Regions from separate parts of the Psychromonas sp. psych-6C06 genome, predicted to be linked through region 1. Evidence: predicted binding sites of a transcription regulator. Region 1 holds the regulator's gene; each other region holds the start of a gene.

Region 1 (7,558 bases):
TAAAATATGATAAAAAAGAGAGACTGTCTAAACAGTCCATTATTAATCAACAAGAAAACAAACGAAAACCGAAAAGTAGCATTTACCAAAATAGGTAAAGCATTATTTCGGAATTTACAATTTAAATAATCATAAAAGTGGGTACTATTATGTTAGAAAAAAGCTTAGTTGTGGGCGAATACCACATCGACACAAGTCAAAACAGTTTAATTCACGGTAGCCGTAAAGTTTACCTTGGGCCATTACGTACATCATTACTGCATTTTTTATGCAAAAATGTAAATACGGTAGTGACGCGTGAAGATTTAGCACAGCATGTATGGGGGCGCTTAGTGACTGACCATACAATTAATCAACATATCTCCCAACTACGTAAAAGCATCGGCACATTAAGCCTACATGGTTTAAATATTTCAACGATCCCTAAGCGAGGCTATATTGCACGCATGGAAGGTGTTGGCGTATCTGAAAATAATGTTGCACCTATCGCACAATCTGAAAGTTCAACAAATGTAGTCACTGGAATGAAAGTGTTAGTTGTTGAAGCTGAAGCGACACAACGTATTCAGTTAATTGAACTATTAGAAGATCTCGACGTTGCCTATGTTGAAGGTGTTGCAACAACGATTGAAGCTGAACGCTCAGTAGCACTACAAGATTTTGATCTAGTTATTGTAGATACATTATTGGATGATAACTCTGGTTTAGAGTTAATTAAAAACATCCGTACGGGCCAAACATCTGCAGCTGCTGATATTTGTATTTTAAGTGCGCACTTTGATGTTCAACGAGAGCTACTTGGCTTAAACAGCTTACTAGACGTTCAAGGTTTATTGCTTAAACCTTTCGAGTCTAGTCGTTTAAAACAGATGCTAATGGTCGCAACTAAATCAAATGTTGTTTTAAAACCACAAGCAGCTTATGAGCTTGTACCAACAAATGTATTAGAAATTGTTGCACAAGCAAAAGCAATTAATAGTTAATCGATAGTTAAATTACTTAAAGGCTCCCATGGAAACATGGGGGCCTTTTTTGCTTTAAGAAGATAGTAAAATGGAATTCGAATTTAGAAAAGATTTTATAACCGGTCAGGCAACGGTGCAAACTGAAATGGACCATGAAGCTTTCGCGACGTGGCTTGAAATGGAAGGGCAGGAGGAAAGCTGGGTAACATCTTTGTTGAACCAGATTAGCGATTTACAAAGTCGGAAAATAACTGAATATAAACTTATAGGGAGTGAGTTTAGTTTGTTATTAACGCATTCTGAAGCACAGGTAGTCAATCACCGTTTGCTAGAGCCAGACACGGATGAAGAGCTTGCGGATGATTTATCATTTTATAATGCGGAAATTGAAGCTTGTTGTGGCTTAGAAGACTTTGAAAATCTATTACAATCATGGCTTGAGTTTATTGCTTAAACATTCGATTAAAAGCAAGTTTTAACTCGCTTTTAATCGGTTTCTTATTTTTAGGGGGAGTTTCTTTTAAAATAACTCACCTTACCCTGCGTTAGACTCATTCAGCATAGAGTGACTATGCTACATACGCTTTACTTTACTCAAACTCTAGTGTTGTAGTACCAATGTTGCCATTCCTAAAAATGAGAAGAGGCCAATCACATCGGTTACCGTTGTTAATGCCATTCCGCCAGCTAAAGCAGGATCAATTTTATATTTATGCATGATCAGTGGAATAGTTACCCCAGCAATACCTGCGACTGAAAGGTTAATAAACATTGCTCCAGCAATAATAAACCCAACTGCAATATCACCTTTCCAAAGTACGACTGCTGTGGCTACCAATACAGCCCAAACCATACCATTTAAAACACCAATTGCGGCCTCTTTTCCAATTAGCCAGCGTGTATTACTGTTACCGATATGGCCGACTGCAATACCACGTATTACTAATGCCAGTGTCTGATTGCCTGCTATCCCACCCATGCTAGGGACTATTGTCATTAATACGGCGAGTGTTGCCATCTGTTCCAGTGTTGCTTCGAACATATTAGAAACAGACGCTGCAATAAAGGCTGCGATTAAATTAATAGAAAGCCAAACCGTTCGGCGTTTGGCACTGGGCAAGATAGGGGCGAAGGTATCTTCGTCATCATCCATACCTGCCATACCCATCATTGAGTGCTCTGCATTTTCCCTAATAATGTCAACGACATCATCAATGGTAATACGCCCTAGTAGTTGATTGTTATGATCTACGACTGGTGCAGATATCCAATCATGTCGTTCAAAGAGCTTTGCTATTTCAAGCTCGGGCATTTCAGCCAATAAACTACCTGTTTGAGTGTTCATCACTTCAGCAACAGAAAGTGCAGGGTCAACCGTTAATAATAAAGATAATGGAACATCACCAATTAAATGGTCATCAGAATTAACAACATATAAAGTATCTGTCGCTTCTGGCAACTCATCTTTAAGGCGTAAGTATCGAAGTACAACATCAATAGATACATCAGGTCGGAGTGTTATGGTGTCTGTATTCATAATTGAGCCAGCTGTATCTTCAGGGTAAGCGAGTGCTGTTTCAACTCGATGCCTATCTTGTGCATCCATCTGCTCTAAAACAGCTCGGTAAAGGCTATTTGGGATGCCACGAAGAATGTAAGCCAGATCATCAGTGTCCATCCCTTCAGTAACAGCAACTAAATTGGCCGCATCCATTAGGCTGATAATACCGTCTTTAGCATCTTCGTTTAATTCTTCGAGGATTTCACCTTGTTGATCATGGTCTGTAAGGTTCCATAATACCTTACGATTTGCTGGTGGTGAGGATTCAAGTAGTAATGCGACATCACAGGCAGGCATCTTTTCGATAATACTGCGAGCAAGAACAAACATGCCACTTTCGATTGCTTTATTGACTTCGCGGAGGTATTGCTGGGTATCTTTTAATTCGTTTTTTTCCAGCATCTGTTTTCCTTTAAATTATTATTATTATTCTTCTTCTAAAAACTTATCTTCTATTAGCCTAGTAACGGCAGACATTGCCTGTTGTGCTTGATTACCCGTTGCCGTTATTTCTATCTCTTGTCCAAAACAGGTTTCTAATACCATTAACCCTAGTACACTATCAGCATCAGCTTGTTTACCGTGGTGGCTAATCGTGATCTTAGCATCAAAATTATTAACCAATTCAACTAGTTTGATGGTAGCTCGTGTATGTAAACCGAGTTTGTTTTGTATTGTAATAGTTTGTTTGATGATATCCACTTTTTTATAAGCCTTCTTTTCCTGCAAGTCGTTTATGCTCAACTTGTACCTGATATTTGTTACCGAAACGAGCCGCAATCTTTTCCGTTACATAAACTGAGCGGTGTTTACCTCCTGTACAGCCGATAGCAATAGTCACATAATTGCGGTTATTATCCTCTAAATGTGGCATCCAAGATTGAAATAAATTCTCAATTTGATTAACCGTTTGCTTAACTATTGGAAAAGAGTCTAGATAGTCAATAATAGGTTGCTCTGTACCGTTAAATTTTTGTAATGAGGGTTCCCAGTGCGGGTTAGGTAAAAAACGAACATCAAAAATATAATCTGCATCTTCAGGCGATGCATACTTAAAGCCGAAGGATTGAAATATGATCAGTAACTTACTTTTGCTCGTGCCTTGTAAAAAAAGTTTGATGCGTTCATTGAGATTATGAATAGATAGTGTGGTGGTATCTATTTCAAGTGCTGCTGATTTCCTGATAGGGGCTAATAATGTATTTTCTTGCTCTAATGCCTGTGATAAAGACAGTTTTTGTTTTGACAGAGGGTGTAATCTGCGAGTTTCACTATAACGTCGAATGAGTTCTGTGCTAATCGCATCTATATAGATGATATCTATTTTTACTTTGCATTTTAATGTTGCTAGCAAGGAGTCAATTGCATCAGAGTCACCTGGTAGATTACGAACATCTAGAGTGATGGCTATTTTATTATTTTCTACATCAACGGTATCGAGGAGTTGATCTAATAATTGGAAGGGCACACCATCGATACAGTTATAGCCTAGATCTTCAAGCACATGTAGCGCGATTGTTTTTCCTGAGCCGGAACGTCCACTGATGATGATTAATTTCATTTTTTTCCCTCGCAGTTATTCAATTTGCAATAGGTTATATAACTGCTCGTTAGTTTGTGCGCTTCTTAGTTGTCGCAAATAGGGTTTGTCGAGCAATTTTTGACTTATTTCTGAGAGCGCCTGTAAGTATTCTTGGCATTTATCTTCAGGAACAAAAATAGCAAATAATATATCGACTTTATTACCATCGTAAGAATCATAATCGATCCCTGAATGGCATTGCATAAAAATAGCAGTAGCTGGATAGCTACTGTCAATTTTAACGTGTGGAATAGCAATTCCTAGCCCAACTCCAGTAGAGCCAATTTTTTCTCGTGCAATAAGCGAATTGAATAATTGCTGCGAGTCGATATCTAATTTTTCAGCTGCAATAATGCTGATTTTTTCTAATGCGCATTTCTTACTGCTGCAGCTAGTTTGGCTAAACACAGAGTCTTTATCTAATAGGTCAGATATTTTCATAATATTATTTTCTAGTGGCACAATTGGCGCGATTTTATCAGGTTAAATAAGAATGGCTATACAAGAACGCCCATTTTTTAATATTAATCAATATTAAGCGATTTAGCTTACTTAACCTCAATTCTGGTTAATGAAAGCTTTATGGTGTTTAAAACCACGATGCTGCTACTTTTATAATACAGTGCCTTCATTTTTGCGTAGTTCAGGCAAATTATCGTCGCAATAATGGGGTATTGGTAGATGTTTTAACGCCGAAATTCGCGGAAATAGCTGTATTGTATCGCTTTGCTTATCCAGAACTTAGGTTAGTTATCTAAACTTATAGTAACTGCTTGCGTTGATTAGAGGGTGGGATACCTAAGGACTCCCTATATTTAGCAATAGTGCGTCTTGCTACTTTTATCCCCTGCTCTTCAAGTAACTGAGTGATTTTGTTATCGCTGAGTGGCTTAGTAGTGAGCTCTGCATTTACTAACTTTTTAATTAACGCACGGATAGCAGTCGATGAACATTCGCCACCACTCTCGGTAGCAACATGGCTAGAAAAGAAAAATTTTAATTCATAAATACCGCGGGGTGTATGCATAAACTTTTGGGTGGTAACTCGAGAAATAGTAGATTCATGCATTTCAACTTCAAAGGCAACATCATTGAGCACCATTGGTTTCATTGCTTCGTCACCATATTCAAAAAATGCTTGCTGTTGTTGCACGATACAGTTTGATACTTTTAACAATGTTTCATTACGACTTTCGAGGCTTTTAATAAACCACTTCGCTTCTTGAAGGTTACCCTTAATAAATTGCGAATCTGTTTTACTAATATTACCTTTGCATAAGTCTGCATATTGTTGATTGATAGAAAGGTTCGGATCACAGTCCTGATTTAGCGATACGCGCCATTGTCCACCTATTTTTTTCACATAGACATCAGGTACAACGTATTGTGCTTGCGTATCTTCGAATTGATTTCCAGGACGTGGCTCTAAGGTTTGAATTAGGCGCATAATTTCTGCGAGTTCATTCTCTTTCAGTTTGGTCTTGCGCGCTAAAGTACGGTAATCTCGGTTACCTAATAGGTCCATATGTTCTTCGAGAATCATTAATGCTTCTGCACGCCAAGGGGTATCATCACTGAGATGCCGTAGCTGTATTTGTAAGCAGTCTTGTGCTGACTTAGCCGCAACACCAATGGGATCAAAATGCTGTATTCGTTTTAAAACTGCTTCGATCTCATCTAACTCAAGATCTTCAACTTCATTACTCAACGCTTCCAGTATCGATTCGCAGCTACTGGTTAAGTAGCCAAACTCATCAATGGAGTCGATAATAGCGGTTGCGACTAAGAGATCGGTTTGAGAAAAGGGAGTTAGTTGCATCTGCCATATTAAATGATCTTGAAGAGAAATAGATGACTCTCCCTGATAGACGCTATCTTCGCCTTCAAAAGAGGATGAACCTGAGGAAATTGAAGTTGTTGGAGGCGGTGTATAAGCTTCTTCCCAGTTGCTTTCATCAGGTTGCTCTTGTGAAAATTCTTGTTGGGTAAGTGCTTCGGCTGTATCAAGTTGACTACTGTCTTGCTCTTTGACGACATCTTGAAGTGAGCTGTTATCTTCTTGCTCTAGTAATGGGTTTTCATCAAGCGCATTTTGAATCTCTTGTTGTAAATCAAGGGTGGATAGTTGTAATAATTTGATCGCTTGTTGTAATTGTGGGGTCATCGCAAGTTGCTGACCCATTTTCAATTGTAACCCTTGTTTCATCAAAGCTTGTATTTCCTGATATAAATAACTAGTAGCTATGTCTTAATAACTATATTTACAATAACTATAGTTTAAATTCTTCACCTAGATACACTTGTTTTACATGATCATTTGCCAATATTTCGTCTTGTGTCCCAATTGCGATAATTTCACCATGGCTAACAATGTATGAGTGTTGACAGACATCAAGCGTTTCACGCACGTTATGGTCAGTAATTAGGACGCCTAAGCCTCGATCGCGAAGTTGACCGATAATATTTTTGATATCAATGACTGAAATTGGATCAACACCTGCAAAGGGCTCATCTAGTAGAATAAATTTAGGTTCGGTTGCTAGTGCTCTGGCAATCTCTACACGTCGACGCTCGCCACCCGAAAGGCTCATGCCTTTATTATTACGAATATGGGTAATATGAAACTCTTCTAATAGCGTATTCAGTTTTTCGAGGCGTTGATCTTTGGTAAGTTCTTTACGTGTTTCTAAGATACCCATGATATTTTCAGTGACTGTTAAACGTCTAAAAATAGAGGCTTCTTGAGGTAAATAGCCTATCCCTTTTTGTGCTCGTATATGCATTGGGTGATGTGATATATCTTCACCATCGACAATAATGGTGCCTTCATCCTGCTTCACTAAGCCAACGACCATATAAAATGAAGTGGTTTTGCCTGCCCCATTTGGGCCGAGTAACCCAACTATTTCTCCCGTCTTGACGGTTAAGCCTACACCATTTACTACGGTACGGCCTTTATAGCTTTTTACTAAACCTTTTGCGATTAACTCAGCCATTATTTATCTTCAGCCTGTTGTGTATTGTCATCTTTATTTTCAAATTGTGCTGGTAAAAATACCGTCTTTACACGCTCTTTGCTATTTTTGTCGCTTTCTACAATCAACTCTTCTGTTTCTAAAAAGTAGATTATTTTAGAACCATTAATTTGACTATCTAGCTGTTTTACTTGTGCGTTACCCGTTAAGGTTATCTTGGCTTTCGCTACATCGTAATGAATAGTATTCGCTTCTGCATCAAAGGGCTTACCATCTTCTTGGGTTTGGTAAAAAGTCGCTACATCACCTTTGGCAATCATAATTTCTTGATTGGCTTTCTCGCCACGAATGACAACCAGTTCATTTGCTGTAATTTTAATGGTTCCCTGGGTTAGCAACACTTCTTTTAGGAAGGTTACTGTATTACTTTTCATTTTTGCATGTTGGCTAACTGAGCTTACATTAATTGGTTGAT
Region 2 (7,558 bases), on a different contig from region 1:
TGTGTTTAACGTACCTTGGTAAAACTCGCATCCTGCAATGATTGTGGTTTCAATATTCTTTAATTTTGATTTTAGGATGCTAACTTCTTCATCCATTGCACCGATAATGCCTATTTTCATCGTTTAACTCTCTGTAATTTCATCATAAAAGGGTAATGTTAGCACAATCATCGTAACTTCTTCACTGAATGGTTTTTTTGTTTCTATTAACTGTGTAAAATCCTGTTCCATATTTATAAAACAGTTAATGAATTAGGGATCACTACACTATGAATGCTTTACTTGAAGATTTAAAAGCGCGCGGACTGGTTGCACAAACAACTGCTGATGAAGAATTACATGAACATTTATCAAGTGGTTGCCAAACACTTTATTGTGGTTTTGATCCGACAGCAGACAGCTTACACATTGGTAGTTTAGTACCTTTATTAACACTAAAACGTTTCCAGGATGCAGGCCATAAGCCACTTGCTTTAGTTGGTGGTGCAACGGGATTAATTGGCGACCCAAGCTTCAAAGCGGCTGAACGTAAACTTAACACTGATGATGTCGTGGAAAACTGGGTAAGTAAAATTCGTGCTCAAGTTAGCGCATTTATTGAGTTTGGTGAGCAAGAAAATGCTGCCGAAGTCGTTAATAATCTTGATTGGATCGGAGAAATGGATGCAATTTCATTTTTACGTGATGTAGGTAAACACTTTAGTGTTAATGCGATGATTCAAAAAGAGTCTGTAAAACAGCGTATCGACCGCGAAGGTGCGGGTATCTCATTTACTGAGTTCAGTTACATGCTGTTACAATCCTACGATTTTGCTGCGCTGAATAAGATGAATGGTTGTTCGTTACAAATTGGCGGGTCTGATCAGTGGGGTAACATCACTGGTGGTATTGATTTAACCCGACGCATGAATCAAGAGAAAGTGTTTGGTTTAACGTTACCACTAGTAACGAAAGCTGACGGAACTAAATTTGGTAAAACGGAATCTGGGACGATTTGGCTGGATGCATCGAAAACATCACCTTACGCATTTTACCAATTTTGGATCACGACACTTGATGCTGATGTTTATAAGTTTCTTCGTTACTTTACCTTCCTTTCAATCGAAGAGATTGATGCCATTGAAGCAAAAGATAAAACGATTCAAGGTCGCCCACAGGGACAAGCAATTCTAGCTAAAGAAGTTACGCGTACTGTTCATGGTGAAGAGGGGCTTGCATCAGCAGAACGCATTACGGAAGCATTATTCTCAGGTGATTTGAGTGCATTAAGTGAGTCTGACCTTGCACAGCTTGCACAAGACGGCCTTCCAGCTACAGAGGTAACAGAGTCAGAAAAAAGTTTGGTCGACTTATTAACCAGCTGTGAGCTAGCCAAATCAAACAAAATGGCACGTGAATTTATTAACAATGGCGCAGTGAGTATTAATGGCGAGAAAGCTTCTGACAGCGAAATGACATTACAAAAATCTGATGCGTTATTTGCTAAATATACGGTAATAAAACGTGGTAAGCGTCTGTTTAACTTATTTATTTGGAAATAATAATGAAAATATTTAATCGTTCTTTAGCATGTATGGCTTTATTCACTTTGCCTTTGTCTGTTATTGCGCAAGAGCAAAATGAAGAAAATTGGATTGATTTGAGTGATCCTCGTGCGATTTACTCAAGTGTTAGTGTTGCAGCTGGTAATGAAGGCGTTAATATTTCAGGAAGTTATGGTGGCTATTTAAATGGCCAATATAAGCATAAGATCACCCTTGAAGCGATGAATGATCTCGATTATTACAACGTTGATTACATGCTGATTAATGCAAGTAACAATACTGGATTTAGCTTTGAAAGCACTTGGGATAGAGATGTGTGGGGGATTCGTGATGTGAATGATACCTCTATCGGTGTTTTTACAAAAGTTCCACTCATGAATAATAAGTTGAACGTTTATCCTAAGCTTGATTTGGGTATGCTTTGGGGAGACGATGTTAAATCAACGACTTATATCAAATTTGATGCGACCACTCGTTATAGCTTTACTAATAAACTGTGGGTTGGTGTCAGTCCAACTTATACCTATGCGATGAAAGGAATAGAGTTAAGTGAGTGGTATGGTTCAGTGGATGCGGGTATACAGCTGTCAGAGTCATTTGCATTTTCAGTGCATTACAATACAGATCAAGAATTTAGTGTAAAAACTATTTTTACTTTCTAAATTAGCAGGTTAATCAACCTATAAAATTAATAAAAGGTCACTTAATAGTGACCTTTTTTATATTTATTTAATTAATAAACTGTGAGGGCTAGCATGTAACGCCTATTATAAAATTACCTTTCATTGAACTGTGCGCTAAAATTAGTCGTTCTGTTCTATTATTGGATTTACTTATCATGTTTAAACGGCTTTCATTGTTTACGTTATTTTTTTGCCTTTCAACCTTTGCTTTTGCAGCTTTAAATGAATCCACCAAACCCAATAAAATTAATATTTATTTAGATCAAAACCTCCCCTATTCTGGATTTAATACTCAGCAACAAGCACAAGGACTTTATGCGCAATATTGGCAAATATGGTCTGAAAAAACAGGTATTGGTGTAGAGTTTAAGCATCTTCCACAGCAAAATATTGGTACTTTACTTTCGACTAACAGCCCTGCACTTTACAGTGGATTAAATATTGATAAACATTCCCTTGGGGAACTAGATAAAAACGTTATTTTAGCTATTAAAAGTGACTTATACTATTTCTCTGAGCATGCCAACAAGGTTTCCGATGCCTTAATTGACACTAAAAAGAGCATTATTGTTGGGGGCTTGTTACCACAAGCACAACAGTTACCGCTTCTGCAAAATAAAAGTAATATTATCTACAAAGCATACCCTGGCTTGCTAGAGCTATTGTTGGATTTATACCAAGATAATTTAGATGCGTTAGTTATTTTTAATATTGGCTCTGAAGATAATGGCTTGATTGATCTTCTACTCAGTTCAATATTATCGACAACCTCAATAGATAGCAGTAATAACCAGCTATACGCATACCTACCTACAGGTCAAGAGACATTACTTAAATGGCTACAGTGGGGAAATCAATTTGAACAGATAGATGATCAAATACGCGCTTCATTAATTGCATTAAATGCCCCATGGTGGGGCGCTTCTGCAAATATGACGCGTAATATTTTGGTGATCACTGGATTATTTCTCTTGTTGTTTATTATTGGTCGCTCAAAGCGAAAAAAAGACAGACAATTTAAAGATGTACTTGATTCTTCACCTTATCCGTTGGCTATTTTTTCTCTTGATGGGAACACCATTTTTTACCTTAATGATGAGGTTAAATCTTTATTTCCCTTCAAAAAGAAAAAGAAAAAATATATTTTTGAAGAGACTGAAAACCAGTTGTTGCTATCTCGTTTCATTAACAAAGCGAGTCATCAAACAGTCATCGATAATGGCTTAGTTCGCTTGTTAGTAGACGATACATTTCATGATATTGAACTGTTTGCCAAACGTATCCATTATAAACGTCAAACCGCTTGGTTATGCCACCTTAAAGATGTGACAGCATTGCTTAGCGCAGAAAGAAAATTGATCGAAGAGCGCGAGTTATTACGTAAAGTCTTAGATTCTATCCCAGAGCAGATTGCCTTCAAATCCCCTAAAGGTACCATTATTGGTTGTAATAAATCATGGGCGGAAGCGAACAGTACTACAGTAGCCCATGCAACGGGGCGTAGTGTTGCAGATATGATGTCGGTACCTGCAATTAAGAAACAGAAGCAACAAGAAGCAACGGTTTGGAATGGAGAAACCTATAACACCCAAGAGTGGATCCAACAGAAGAAAGCTGCTGATTTGAGCCTAGTGAATATCACTAAAGTGCCACTTTATAATGATAAAGGTACCATTTTTGCTATTTTGAGTATCGATAGTGATATCACCGCGTTACATAATTTAACCAAACAGTTAAAAGATGAAAATTTACAGCGTAAAGAGACAGAGAAAGCACTATCAAAACAAAGTGTTTTACTCAGTACTGTGTTTGCAGCTAGTTATGATCCGATTGGTTTATTAGACCATGAAGGGCGTATTATTGGGGCAAATAACTCCTTCGCAAAATTGATGGATGCCAAACCTGACGATATTATCGGTAAATTGCAAAGTGAATTACTCTCTTCTGATCGTGCTGATTGGGCTGATCGTCAAAATCAAGAAGTACTTAAATCAGGTGAGCCAATTATCTTTGAGGAGCTTCTCTTTAGCGGTGATAAGAAAACCTGGTACGAAGTCCACAAAGCTCCCTTTAAAGACGATGAAAGTCGCTCTGAGGGAATTGTCATTATGGCTCGGGATATTACTTCGCGTAAGTTAACAGAAGAAAAATTAAGTTCTGATGCTTCTGATTTCGAGCAAAAAATGTTAAATGACCAGCTTACCAATATTGCTAATCGTCGCTCCTTTGATGAACGCTTTAGTCAATTATGGTCAGAAGCATATAGTGAGCAAGAGATGCTTTCCATCGTGATGTGCGATATAGATTTCTTTAAACCCTACAATGATAATTATGGCCATCAAAAAGGTGATGAAGCATTAAAAATTGTTGCGACTGCTTTACAACAAGCCGCTAATGAAATGGGATGCTTTGCTGCTCGTTATGGCGGCGAAGAGTTTGTTGTTATCATTAAGGGAGGTAATGCGACCAAAGTATTACGTGCTGTTGAAAAGCTTCGTGAAGCAGTTAATCAGACCAAAGTTGAGCATTTGTATTCAGATGTTAGTCGTTATATTACCATGAGTATGGGGTTATCCAGTATCTTCCCAAGTGATCTTAATACAATGAAGATGTTATTAGCAGAAGCTGATGGCGCATTGTATGATGCGAAGATGTCAGGACGAGACCAAATAAGCGTTCATAATTAATTGTTAGCATTACCATAATATGGTGATCAGGGCTTGCAGAGAAACAATCATAGAGAACAAGGACGGTGATTGAGTAATAATACCAATTCCAATAAATTAATTCGGTTAATTCTTTATCGCACATTAACCAAAAGACGTTGATGTTAAATAGTGGGGCCATTTACGAAAATTATAATTAAGCAGTAATAACCACATAAAAGTAAAAGGTGTTTTTAGTTTTGTATTGCGAGCAATTGACGGAGTGATTACCGCAATAGCTCGCAAATTTTTGCATAAAAGGTCAATTGACCTTGAGCCTTTTAGCGTGATTAGCGTTTAAATTTTCTTCGAGAAAAAGCTAAACCTGCCATGCCTAGGGCGAACAATGCGACAGAAGCGGGGGCCGGTACATCAATGCTTTTTGCGCTTCGGTATACGATGGTTTCATAGTAACTGTCAGCATCTGCCACATCAACGAAAGACCATAATCCAGCTAAACCGTTTGTCACATCAATATGGGTGTAGGAGTTTGAAAACCATCCCGTCGCTTTGGCATAGTTGTTGCCATTATATGACTCTGTATTAGCAGAAGAATAATCTACTTTAAATGTTGATGCGTTGATCCCCAAAGATGCAAATAAATCAGAGGTCATAACACTCCAACCATAATTAGATTGTTCTGATAAATCAATTGCTGCGCATGATCTTTCGAGTAAACCATCACTACATGGTGAAGCCCAAGCTAAATCATAATTTTCATAAGTTACATAAGCATCTTGTGCTACTTCGCCGGTCATAATTGTGGCATTTACATTAGCGGTAAGTAATCCACAACAAATTAGTAATCCAATATTTTTCATTTGCACTCCATTTGATTTCTGTTGAAACAATAAACATGCAAATGGTGTTCCAAAATGCAAGTTGTTGAAATATATGGTTTTATAATATGTTAAAAATAATACATGTAAAAAAAGCTGACAAGTAATTGCCTTTTGTGTGTTTATTTTTTTATCATATATTCAGGGAGCTTGTTTTACGCTCAACTTACTCTGAGTACTTTTTGTATAATAAAGGTGTTAGACCAATCCGCATAAGTATCTGATCTATCTTTTTGGTTAAAGGAATGGATAACTACGTTGCATTCAATCGCTAGCTATTACTGAATCGCGCGACTTGTTCTCTATTATTTTTCCTCAATACGCCCTTAGCAAAATATTATGCGCAGGAAAAGTGGCTTAACTCAAGGCGAAACTTGATATAAGTGGTTGTTTTATTTGAGAAAGTTTCAGCTGAGAGGTAAGTTTTTTTAACCAGTAAAATAGATCAGCTATTTATTTTGTTTGGTATTACTGAAAGGTTAAGAATAAGCAGACTAAATGATATATAAAAAAGGCCAATCATTTAACTGACTGGCCTTAGTAGGTTAACAATGTTCGACTTTCTGTTGATTATGCTTGATACCCGCCAGCAATACCTTTAGTCGTAATTGAAACAGCATCATGTGCGTGTAAGCTTTCATAATGATTAACTCGTAACCAAAAATCAGAAAACTTAGTTTGAGGGTGAAGAGCATATTGAAGCTGTCTTGCCGCATCTTCACAAAACATAAGGTTTTGCCCATTTAAGCGCGCAAACTCTTGCTCATCTTCTCGTTTTACCGCAGCTTGAACTGGTGTTTTTAGTGTATTTTCAACCAAGTCAATTAATTCAATGACAGGAAAGCTATCATTTTCTGCATCTAGCTTAACTTTTACTTGTACAACACTGCGTTGACTATGAGGTGTTGCAACAATGCCTTGCGTCGAGCCTAACCAAGCTAACACCTCTTCTTTATTAAGGTTTTCTTGTTCTGCATACTGCTTTGAAAAAGCACCTTGAATCAGTTGTCTTGCTAATGCTGCTGAGCAAGGGCATGTTGATGAATAAGGGACATTAACTTGCATTTCAAAATTAAAAGTACCATTGGTTAGTTTACCAATTATCACTACAGGGTAAGCTTTCCAGCCACGTTTTTCACTGATTAATGATTTACGACGTAAGTGATAATCAAAGGAAAATTTTACAAAAGCTTCCTGACTTAATTCATGATGGCTTTCGATAAACCCTTCTAGCAAGGTTGTTAAAGTATCTAACGTCAGCTCAGATTCTGTTGATAATTGATCAAGCTGAAGATACAAACGTGACATATGGATGCCTTTAGCTTGCGCATCACCAAGGTTCACGAACAGTTCAGCACTCGCGCTAACCTGTTGTGGAGCGCAGTTATCCGTTTGTACCATGAGTGGTAGTTCAATGTTGCTCATTCCAACGCGATCAAGTGTACCTTCGGTTTGAGCTTGTGCGCTATTTGCGATATCTGGCATTGCCATCAGAAAAAACTCCCTTCACAGGATATTAAAAGTTAATAAATTTAAGCGGAGCATTATAAACGTGTTCGTGACAATTAAAAACCTCCAAATGAAAAGGATTATCAGTGATTGATTAAATTGTCTATTTATTGACCGACGCTCTGCTTTATTCTGCGTTTAATAGATAATTAATTGCTGAAATGTGTAATAACCGCAACCATTTCAAGGTGATATTGCTTACAATATTACTTTTCCATTATCCGTGGGGCATTCGTGAGTATTTTTAATTTAAAGACCTGGGTACATTATTACGTAGC
Region 3 (7,558 bases), on a different contig from region 1:
AAGCATTTGCGAGAAGTCTGGTGCACTAGAGCTGACTGATTGGCCTGTTACTTCACTTAAGCCTTTACTTTGTAAGCCCTGTAAGGGTAGATCATTAAATAAAGCTGATGTATTAAGATTCATAATATTTATCTCTTTTTTGACACATATATTGTAATAAGCATTTTTTATGCCAAAAAAAGCGCCAACTAAGTGGCGCTTTTTTATTTTTTCCAATCTAGAGCTAAAGATAGCGTTTTAATACAAGCCGTTTATTGTAATTTTTCTAGCTCTTTATCTAGCTGCTCTTCAGCACGTTGCGCTTTAAACTCCGCATACAATACATCTTTTTGATCAGCATTCATTGGACGCTCAGCTTGGTCAACTAAAGCGTCAAAAATATCTTTTGTCCCCTGTTGCCCTATTGCGACTAATACACAGAGATTATCTTTGCCTGCGATTTTGGCAATATCTGTTTTAATTGGATTAGTACCGACAAGTGTTTGCTGCGTCACCTGCTTAGAAACACTAGAGAATGTAGAGCCCGACTCAACGCCTGATGCTACTTCCACTTTATCTCGGTAGCTTTTATCCATTGCACTCACACGGGTTTCGATACGCTGTGCAAGTGAAGTGCGCGCATTAGCTAGCGCTTGCTGTTTATCGATGGACATATTACCCGAGAATAAAACACACTCCGAGACTGCGATACCATCTTCAACCTGTGGGTTTAAGATCCAGCTTGGAATATCGCCAACGGATGTTGTTTCAACCGGAGTGGATGAACAAGCGGCAAGAAAAACAACACTTGATAAACTTAATAATTTTAACGACATAACATTCCCTTTCACCTTTACATTATTGAAAATACAGATCATGATTTCTTTTCACATATTATAGCAACCAATAAAGTGATAATAGCAACGATTGCCTTTAAAAGAATAAAAGCTGAGTGATAGAAAAGAAAAAAGGCTCTATCAAATAATTTGATAGAGCCTTTTAAGTACGGGGTTCTTTAAGATTAATCGATATTAATCTTTAAATTCTGGATAAGCTTCGATACCACAGTCATGTAAATCCATTCCTGTTTCTTCTTCTTCAGCAGTAACACGAATACCCATTGTTACTTTGATTATGCTCCAAACAATCCAAGATGTTGCAAACACAAAGCCAAAGATAACTGCTGCACCATATAGCTGCGCACCAATCGTAGCGCCTTCATTTGAAAGAGGAACAACTATCAAACCAAATAAACCACATACACCGTGTACCGATAATGCACCTACTGGATCATCAAGCTTTAATTTATCGAAAGTGATAATACTATAAACAACAATTACACCTGCAACTGCACCAATACCAGCAGCAAATAGCGGTGAAGGAGAAAGAGGATCAGCAGTAATCGCAACTAAACCAGCTAATGCTCCATTTAAAATCATAGTTAAATCAGCTTTACCCCATTTAAGTTTGCTCACAAGTAGTGCTGCAATTGCACCTGTTGCAGCTGAGGCATTTGTATTTACAAAGATAAGAGCAACCGCACTTGCATTTTCTGCGTCAGAGATAAGAAGTTGAGATCCACCGTTAAAGCCAAACCATCCCATCCACAAAATAAATGTACCTAATGTTGCAAGTGGCATGTTTGAACCTGGAATAGGATGCACGCTTCCATCTTTACCATATTTACCTTTACGTGCCCCAAGTAACATAACAGCAGCCAGTGCCGCAGCTGCACCTGCCATATGAACAATACCTGAGCCAGCAAAATCAGAGAAACCAGCTTCACTTAAGAAACCACCGCCCCATGACCAGTAACCTTGCATTGGATAGATAAATGCAGTTAGGAACACAGTGAAGATTAGGAAAGACCATAACTTCATACGTTCAGCAACCGCACCCGATACAATTGACATTGCCGTCGCAACAAATACCACTTGGAAGAAGAAATCTGATTCTAATGCATGATCAGCTCCTGCTGCCTGTGTGCCGATTAATGCACCAAAGCTCGGTAGCCAGCCACCAGCAACATTATCAACATACATAATGTTATAACCAACCCATAAAAACATCGTACAAGCGATAGCATATAGGACGATATTTTTCGTTAAAATTTCAGTGGTATTTTTAGAGCGAACAAGTCCAGCTTCTAGCATCGCAAAACCTGCAGCCATCCACATAACGAGGACACCTGACATTAAAAAGTAGAAGGTATCTAGGGCGAACCTTAATTCTGTTACTGTGTTTTCCATAATATATTCCTTTTTTAAAATTTCTTACTGAAGAGGACTAAAGCGCTTCTTCGTCTAGTTCACCAGTACGGATACGTACTACTTGCTCAAGTGGCTGAATGAAAATTTTACCGTCACCTACTTTGCCCGTGTTTGCAGCTTGCGTGATCGCTTCTACCAAACGATCAACGTCTTCTTCTTTTACTGCAATCTCAAGTTTTACTTTTGGTAAAAAGTCAACTTGATACTCTGCACCACGATAAAGTTCAGTGTGACCCTTTTGACGACCAAAGCCTTTCACTTCAGAAGCAGTGACACCAGCGATGCCTGCATCCATGATTGCTTCACGCACTTCATCTAATTTGAATGGTTTAATTATTGCGGTTAACATTTTCATTAAAACGTCCTTCTTTTATATATTGGGTTGTTATGTAAGCCTTGTAGTAGATATATAACAAGTAGCGTGCCAAAAAAATAAGATCAATTAAAACAACTAGTTAAACTATTCCTTTGTTTTGAAAAACAAAAACAGCACCATATTGGTGCAATTAATAGCAATAAGGTGCACACAAATAGAGCTTAATGAACTTTTATTACTAAGAAGTGACTAAAGAATTTAATTTCCATCGCGCGCCTAGCACGTTATAGTGCGTACTGTTTTTTTATTTCATTAATACAAAGGTAATATAGATGAAAAAAATAGGCCTATTGCTTATCACTTTCGCACTCAGCTTTAACGTTTTCGCAACGCCACGCGTTATCCCTAATGCACCATCAATCGCAGCCAAAGGTTACCTACTTGTTGACTTTGATTCTGGCAAAGTACTTTCAGAAAATAACAGTGAGAAAATGCTTGCACCGGCGAGTCTCACGAAGATGATGACCAGCTATATCATTGGTCAAGAGATCAAACAGGGAAACCTAAACCTTGAAGATAAAGTAAAAATTTCTGAGAAGGCGTGGTCCAAAAACTTCCCTGATTCTTCGAAAATGTTTATTGAAGTGGGTAAAGAGGTGACTGTAGCGGATCTAAATCGTGGCATTATCATTCAATCGGGAAATGATGCCTGTGTTGCGATGGCAGAGCATATCGCAGGCAGTGAAAGCGCCTTTGCAGACTTAATGAATTCATGGGCAGTACAATTAGGTATGAACAATACCCATTTTGTTAATAGCCACGGTTTACACTCTGAAGAACATTATACAACACCAACAGATATGGCAATTTTAGCGAAAGCATTAATTGCAGACGTGCCTGAAGAGTATCGCATTTACAGTGAAAAATCGTTCAAATTTAACGGTATCGTTCAATATAACCGTAATGGCTTATTATGGGATAAAAGCCTAAATGTAGATGGCATTAAAACCGGTCACACAAGTGCTGCCGGCTTTAGCTTAGTATCTTCAGCGACAAAAGATGGTATGCGCTTGATCAGTGTTGTAATGGGCACTAAATCTGATTCTGCACGTAAAGTTGAGAGTAAAAAATTACTTAACTGGGGCTTCCGTTTCTTTGAAACAATGACACCCTATAAAGCAGGTGAGCAGCTAGCCACTGAGCGAATTTGGATGGGCTCTCAAGAGATGATTCGTTTAGGTGTCGCTGTTGATACCCCAATTACTTTACCGCGTGGTCAAGCTAAAAACTTACAAGCGGATTTTGTTATTAACGAAGAGCTACGTGCGCCAATTCAAAAGGGTGATGTTGTTGGTCAAGTGAATTACTCTTTTGCAGATGAAAGCATTGCAAGTTACGATCTCATTGCGCTAGAAACAGTTGAAGAGGGAGGCTTATTTAGTCGTTTAATGGATTACATAAAATTACTGTTTATCGGTTGGTTTGGCTAAATTAATCCCCATATAGTCATAATTGCAAAATGAGGCTTTCGCCTCATTTTTATTTTTTTGTTGTTGGAGTTGCTAAATGGCACTGAATACTCATTTTGATGAACTATTAGAGTTCCCCTGTGTTTTTGCATTTAAAGTGATGGGAGTTGCTGGCCCTGAGTTAATGGCAGAGGTGATAGGTGTTATTCAAAAACACGCGCCAGGTGATTACGCACCTACCGTAAAACCAAGCTCAAAAGGAACCTATCACTCACTTAGTGTGCCGGTTACCGTCAAATCAAAAGCGCATATTGAGACGATTTATACAGAGCTTAATAAACTTGAATCAGTTCGTTATATTCTATAAGACGATCAATGACTGAATTATCCAAACAACTCACACTACGTTATTTAGGAAGCCAGCCCTACCTTGAAACGTGGCAAGCGATGAGTGACTTTACCAACCTTCGTGACGAGCTTAGTCGCGATGAAATATGGGTCGTTGAGCATCCTGCTGTATTTACCCAAGGAAGCGCAGGTAAAGCCGAACACCTATTGCAGCAAAGCGATATCCCCGTAGTCAAAAGTGATAGAGGTGGACAAATCACCTATCATGGCCCCGGACAATTAATTGTTTATCTATTAATTGATATCCGCCGTAAAGCCTTTAATGTGCGAAGCTTAGTAACGATGATTGAACAAAGTATTATTACCCTACTTAATGATCACCAAGTGCAAGCTATTGCAAAACCTGATGCGCCAGGTGTCTATGTTAATGGAAAAAAAATTGCTTCTTTGGGGTTGAAAATACGTCGAGGTTGCTCGTTCCATGGGTTAGCATTAAACGTTGATATGGATCTTTCTCCCTTTTTACAAATTAACCCCTGTGGCTATGCAGGTCTTGAAATGACACAATGCAAACAGGAAGGGATCACCTTAGGCGTCAGCGAGCTTGCCCCATTGTTAATAGAAAAAATGAATCAACAATTACAATATTCACAAATAGAGAGTGTTTTTCATGAGTAATAAACCGAGCCAGCTCACTGCAGGTAAAAAACTACGCGATGCCGATAAACTTTCTCACATCCCGATTAAAGTTATTCCATCCGATAAAAGCACTGTATTAAAAAAGCCAGCATGGATGAAAATAAAATTAAAGTCTGACAACACCCGTGTGACTGAAATTAAACAAGCATTACGAAAAAACAAACTACACTCAGTTTGTGAAGAAGCATCCTGTCCAAATTTAAATGAATGCTTTAACCATGGTACCGCGACATTTATGATTTTAGGCGAAATCTGTACACGCCGTTGCCCATTTTGCGATGTTGGACATGGTAAACCACTAGCGGTTGATACCGAAGAGCCAAAGAAGCTAGCTGAAACCATTAAAGATATGAAGCTTAAGTATGTGGTCATCACCTCGGTTGACAGGGATGATCTGCGCGATGGTGGAGCACAACATTTTGCTGATTGTATTCGTGAAATTAGACTATTAAGTCCGAATATAAAAATTGAAATATTAGTGCCAGATTTCAGAGGACGTATGGATAGAGCGCTAGCATGCTTTGAAAAAGATGTACCAGATGTATTTAACCATAACCTTGAAACGGCTCCTCACTTATACAAGCAAGTGCGTCCAGGTGCTGACTACAAATGGTCTTTACAACTGCTTAAAAAATTCAAAGAGCAACACCCAGAAGTACCGACTAAATCCGGTCTAATGATGGGGCTTGGTGAAACTAATGAACAAATTGAGCAAGTTTTAGTAGATTTACATGCTCATGGCGTAACAATGTTAACACTAGGTCAATATTTACAACCTAGCCTTAACCATTTAGCAGTAGAGCGTTACGTACCACCCGCAGAGTTTGATGAATTAGGACTAAAAGCAAGAGCATTAGGCTTTGAGCATGCGGCATGTGGGCCACTGGTACGCTCTTCATACCATGCCGACTTGCAAGCTTCTGGTAAGGAAGTGAAATAAAAAGTCGATCAGGCAGGAACAGCTATACTTTCCTGCCTTCCTTGTCAGCTTCAAGCATTCAAGCAAACATTACTTCTTTAGCGCCTTGTCTCTTTCTTCCTACCTTGTAGTGATAAATACTTACCAATTTTTACCCAATGAAAAAAACACGCTTATTTCATCTTCATCGTAATAACCAAAACTAGTGGCATAACCGACGCCAATAACTGCAGGGCCAAAGCTAGTATCTGTCCCTAAATAAAGACTAGCAGAGGTAACCACTTCATCTAAACTCACCGACTCTTCTAATTGCCACACATTACCCATTTCCAAGCTACTTCCAAGATAAAGCGGTAAGCCGGTATCTCCCGGAATTTCTCTGCCTAAGTCATACTGATAAACAATCGCACCGAATACTTTATGGGCGCCAAGTAGCGCATCTTTTTGATAGCCAGAGAGGTTTAAAAAACCACCTAATTCAGAAAAATGAATAGAAAACTCATTATCAGTCAAAACACTTGCAAGAGAAGCGATACCGACAAAGGTATGATGCCCAATCCCGAGAGCACCACGCCAATCAAGCTCAACTTGCAACGATAAATTTTCTGGATATGGGTATTGATTATGAAAGTAATCATCTTTACGGAAGTACAAGTCTAGGGTTACTTTATTTCCCTTCGTCGGAAAATTAATACTGTTTAACGTGTCATAACCTAATGTTAAATAAGCACCTAGAGAATCATAGTTCAGGTCATCGTAATCATCATGTTCAAAATGCATCGTACCAGCTTCAGCAACAAACCCGAGCTCAGCAACACCATAATCACTGAAATAAGCACCTAATCCTAATCGCAACTCTGCAAACCTATTACGCAATTCAGGCCTTAAAAACTCTTCATTAAAATTATTTTCTGCGAACTTTTCTTGCTTGAATTGTAATCGATTACGAGAAAAAAAGGTTTGCTGTTGGTTTAACGGTTGATAGAACTCAGTAGCAATTTCACTTTCCCAGCCAATTGAAAGTTCATTTTTCCATTGTCCTCCATTATCAGTAATATCAGTTAACAAGTAAGCTACGTCGATTGAAAACATAGAGATATTAGAAAAATCGCTCTGCCAATCAAAACCAAACTTCAAATAATTAGGCCCCCATGACTTAGCTTTAGTTGTCACGACAATGGTTCGCCCAGCTTGTGAGTCAATTAACTCAGCATTAACATATTCAAAACGATCTAATGCATAAATTCGATTTAGCGCTTCATCGAGAGCCTCTTTAGTGACCACATCACCAATTTTAATTGATAGATGTTTTTTAATGATCGCAAGATCAACTTTAGATTGATTATCAAATTCAATAGCAATAATCGGTTGAAATATAGGTTGAGTCCATTGACTATTTTTCTGTTTTATAGCAAAACGATATTGTTCAAACTCTTTGTCAGTGACAGCAAGTACCTTTAAACGACCAAGGCTTTCACGCGTTGCAATTTCACCTTTTTCTAACGCCACATCTAAAATCGAAAAGTCAGTGGTGCTGAGTTCCTTAATATCCGGACGA

Evidence for each region. Region 1 encodes sigma-54, which starts transcription at its own class of promoters, with help from an activator protein. Its sites were predicted from a motif close to GTTGGCACGNNNNTNGNNT; they were not measured.
Region 2: CW745_RS07225 (PEP-CTERM sorting domain-containing protein) is a predicted target of sigma-54. The motif match lies at 5,789-5,807, and genes of this name have one in related genera.
Region 3: CW745_RS05875 (P-II family nitrogen regulator) is a predicted target of sigma-54. The motif match lies at 2,660-2,678, and genes of this name have one in related genera.

What each region holds. Positions count from the first base shown of each region.
Region 1 covers NZ_PIZM01000012.1:19,273-26,830, forward strand. The annotation lists gene CW745_RS14675 (winged helix-turn-helix domain-containing protein) at 150-983, shown strand; gene CW745_RS14680 (YacL family protein) at 1,054-1,419, shown strand; gene mgtE (magnesium transporter) at 1,567-2,928, opposite strand; gene CW745_RS14690 (HPr family phosphocarrier protein) at 2,953-3,228, opposite strand; gene rapZ (RNase adapter RapZ) at 3,233-4,087, opposite strand; gene CW745_RS14700 (PTS sugar transporter subunit IIA) at 4,103-4,549, opposite strand; gene CW745_RS14705 (RNA polymerase factor sigma-54) at 4,869-6,314, opposite strand; gene lptB (LPS export ABC transporter ATP-binding protein) at 6,379-7,104, opposite strand; gene lptA (lipopolysaccharide transport periplasmic protein LptA) at 7,104-7,558, opposite strand, start outside.
Region 2 covers NZ_PIZM01000004.1:37,120-44,677, reverse strand. The annotation lists gene mtnN (5'-methylthioadenosine/S-adenosylhomocysteine nucleosidase) at 1-120, opposite strand, end outside; gene tyrS (tyrosine--tRNA ligase) at 270-1,541, shown strand; gene CW745_RS07235 (hypothetical protein) at 1,544-2,206, shown strand; gene CW745_RS07230 (diguanylate cyclase) at 2,383-4,914, shown strand; gene CW745_RS07225 (PEP-CTERM sorting domain-containing protein) at 5,223-5,753, opposite strand; gene folE2 (GTP cyclohydrolase FolE2) at 6,342-7,262, opposite strand; gene arcB (aerobic respiration two-component sensor histidine kinase ArcB) at 7,515-7,558, shown strand, end outside.
Region 3 covers NZ_PIZM01000002.1:596,649-604,206, forward strand. The annotation lists gene fliE (flagellar hook-basal body complex protein FliE) at 1-123, opposite strand, end outside; gene CW745_RS05865 (LPP20 family lipoprotein) at 252-815, opposite strand; gene CW745_RS05870 (ammonium transporter) at 1,011-2,228, opposite strand; gene CW745_RS05875 (P-II family nitrogen regulator) at 2,266-2,604, opposite strand; gene CW745_RS05880 (D-alanyl-D-alanine carboxypeptidase family protein) at 2,898-4,055, shown strand; gene ybeD (DUF493 family protein YbeD) at 4,132-4,401, shown strand; gene lipB (lipoyl(octanoyl) transferase LipB) at 4,410-5,060, shown strand; gene lipA (lipoyl synthase) at 5,053-6,021, shown strand; gene CW745_RS05900 (patatin-like phospholipase family protein) at 6,142-7,558, opposite strand, start outside.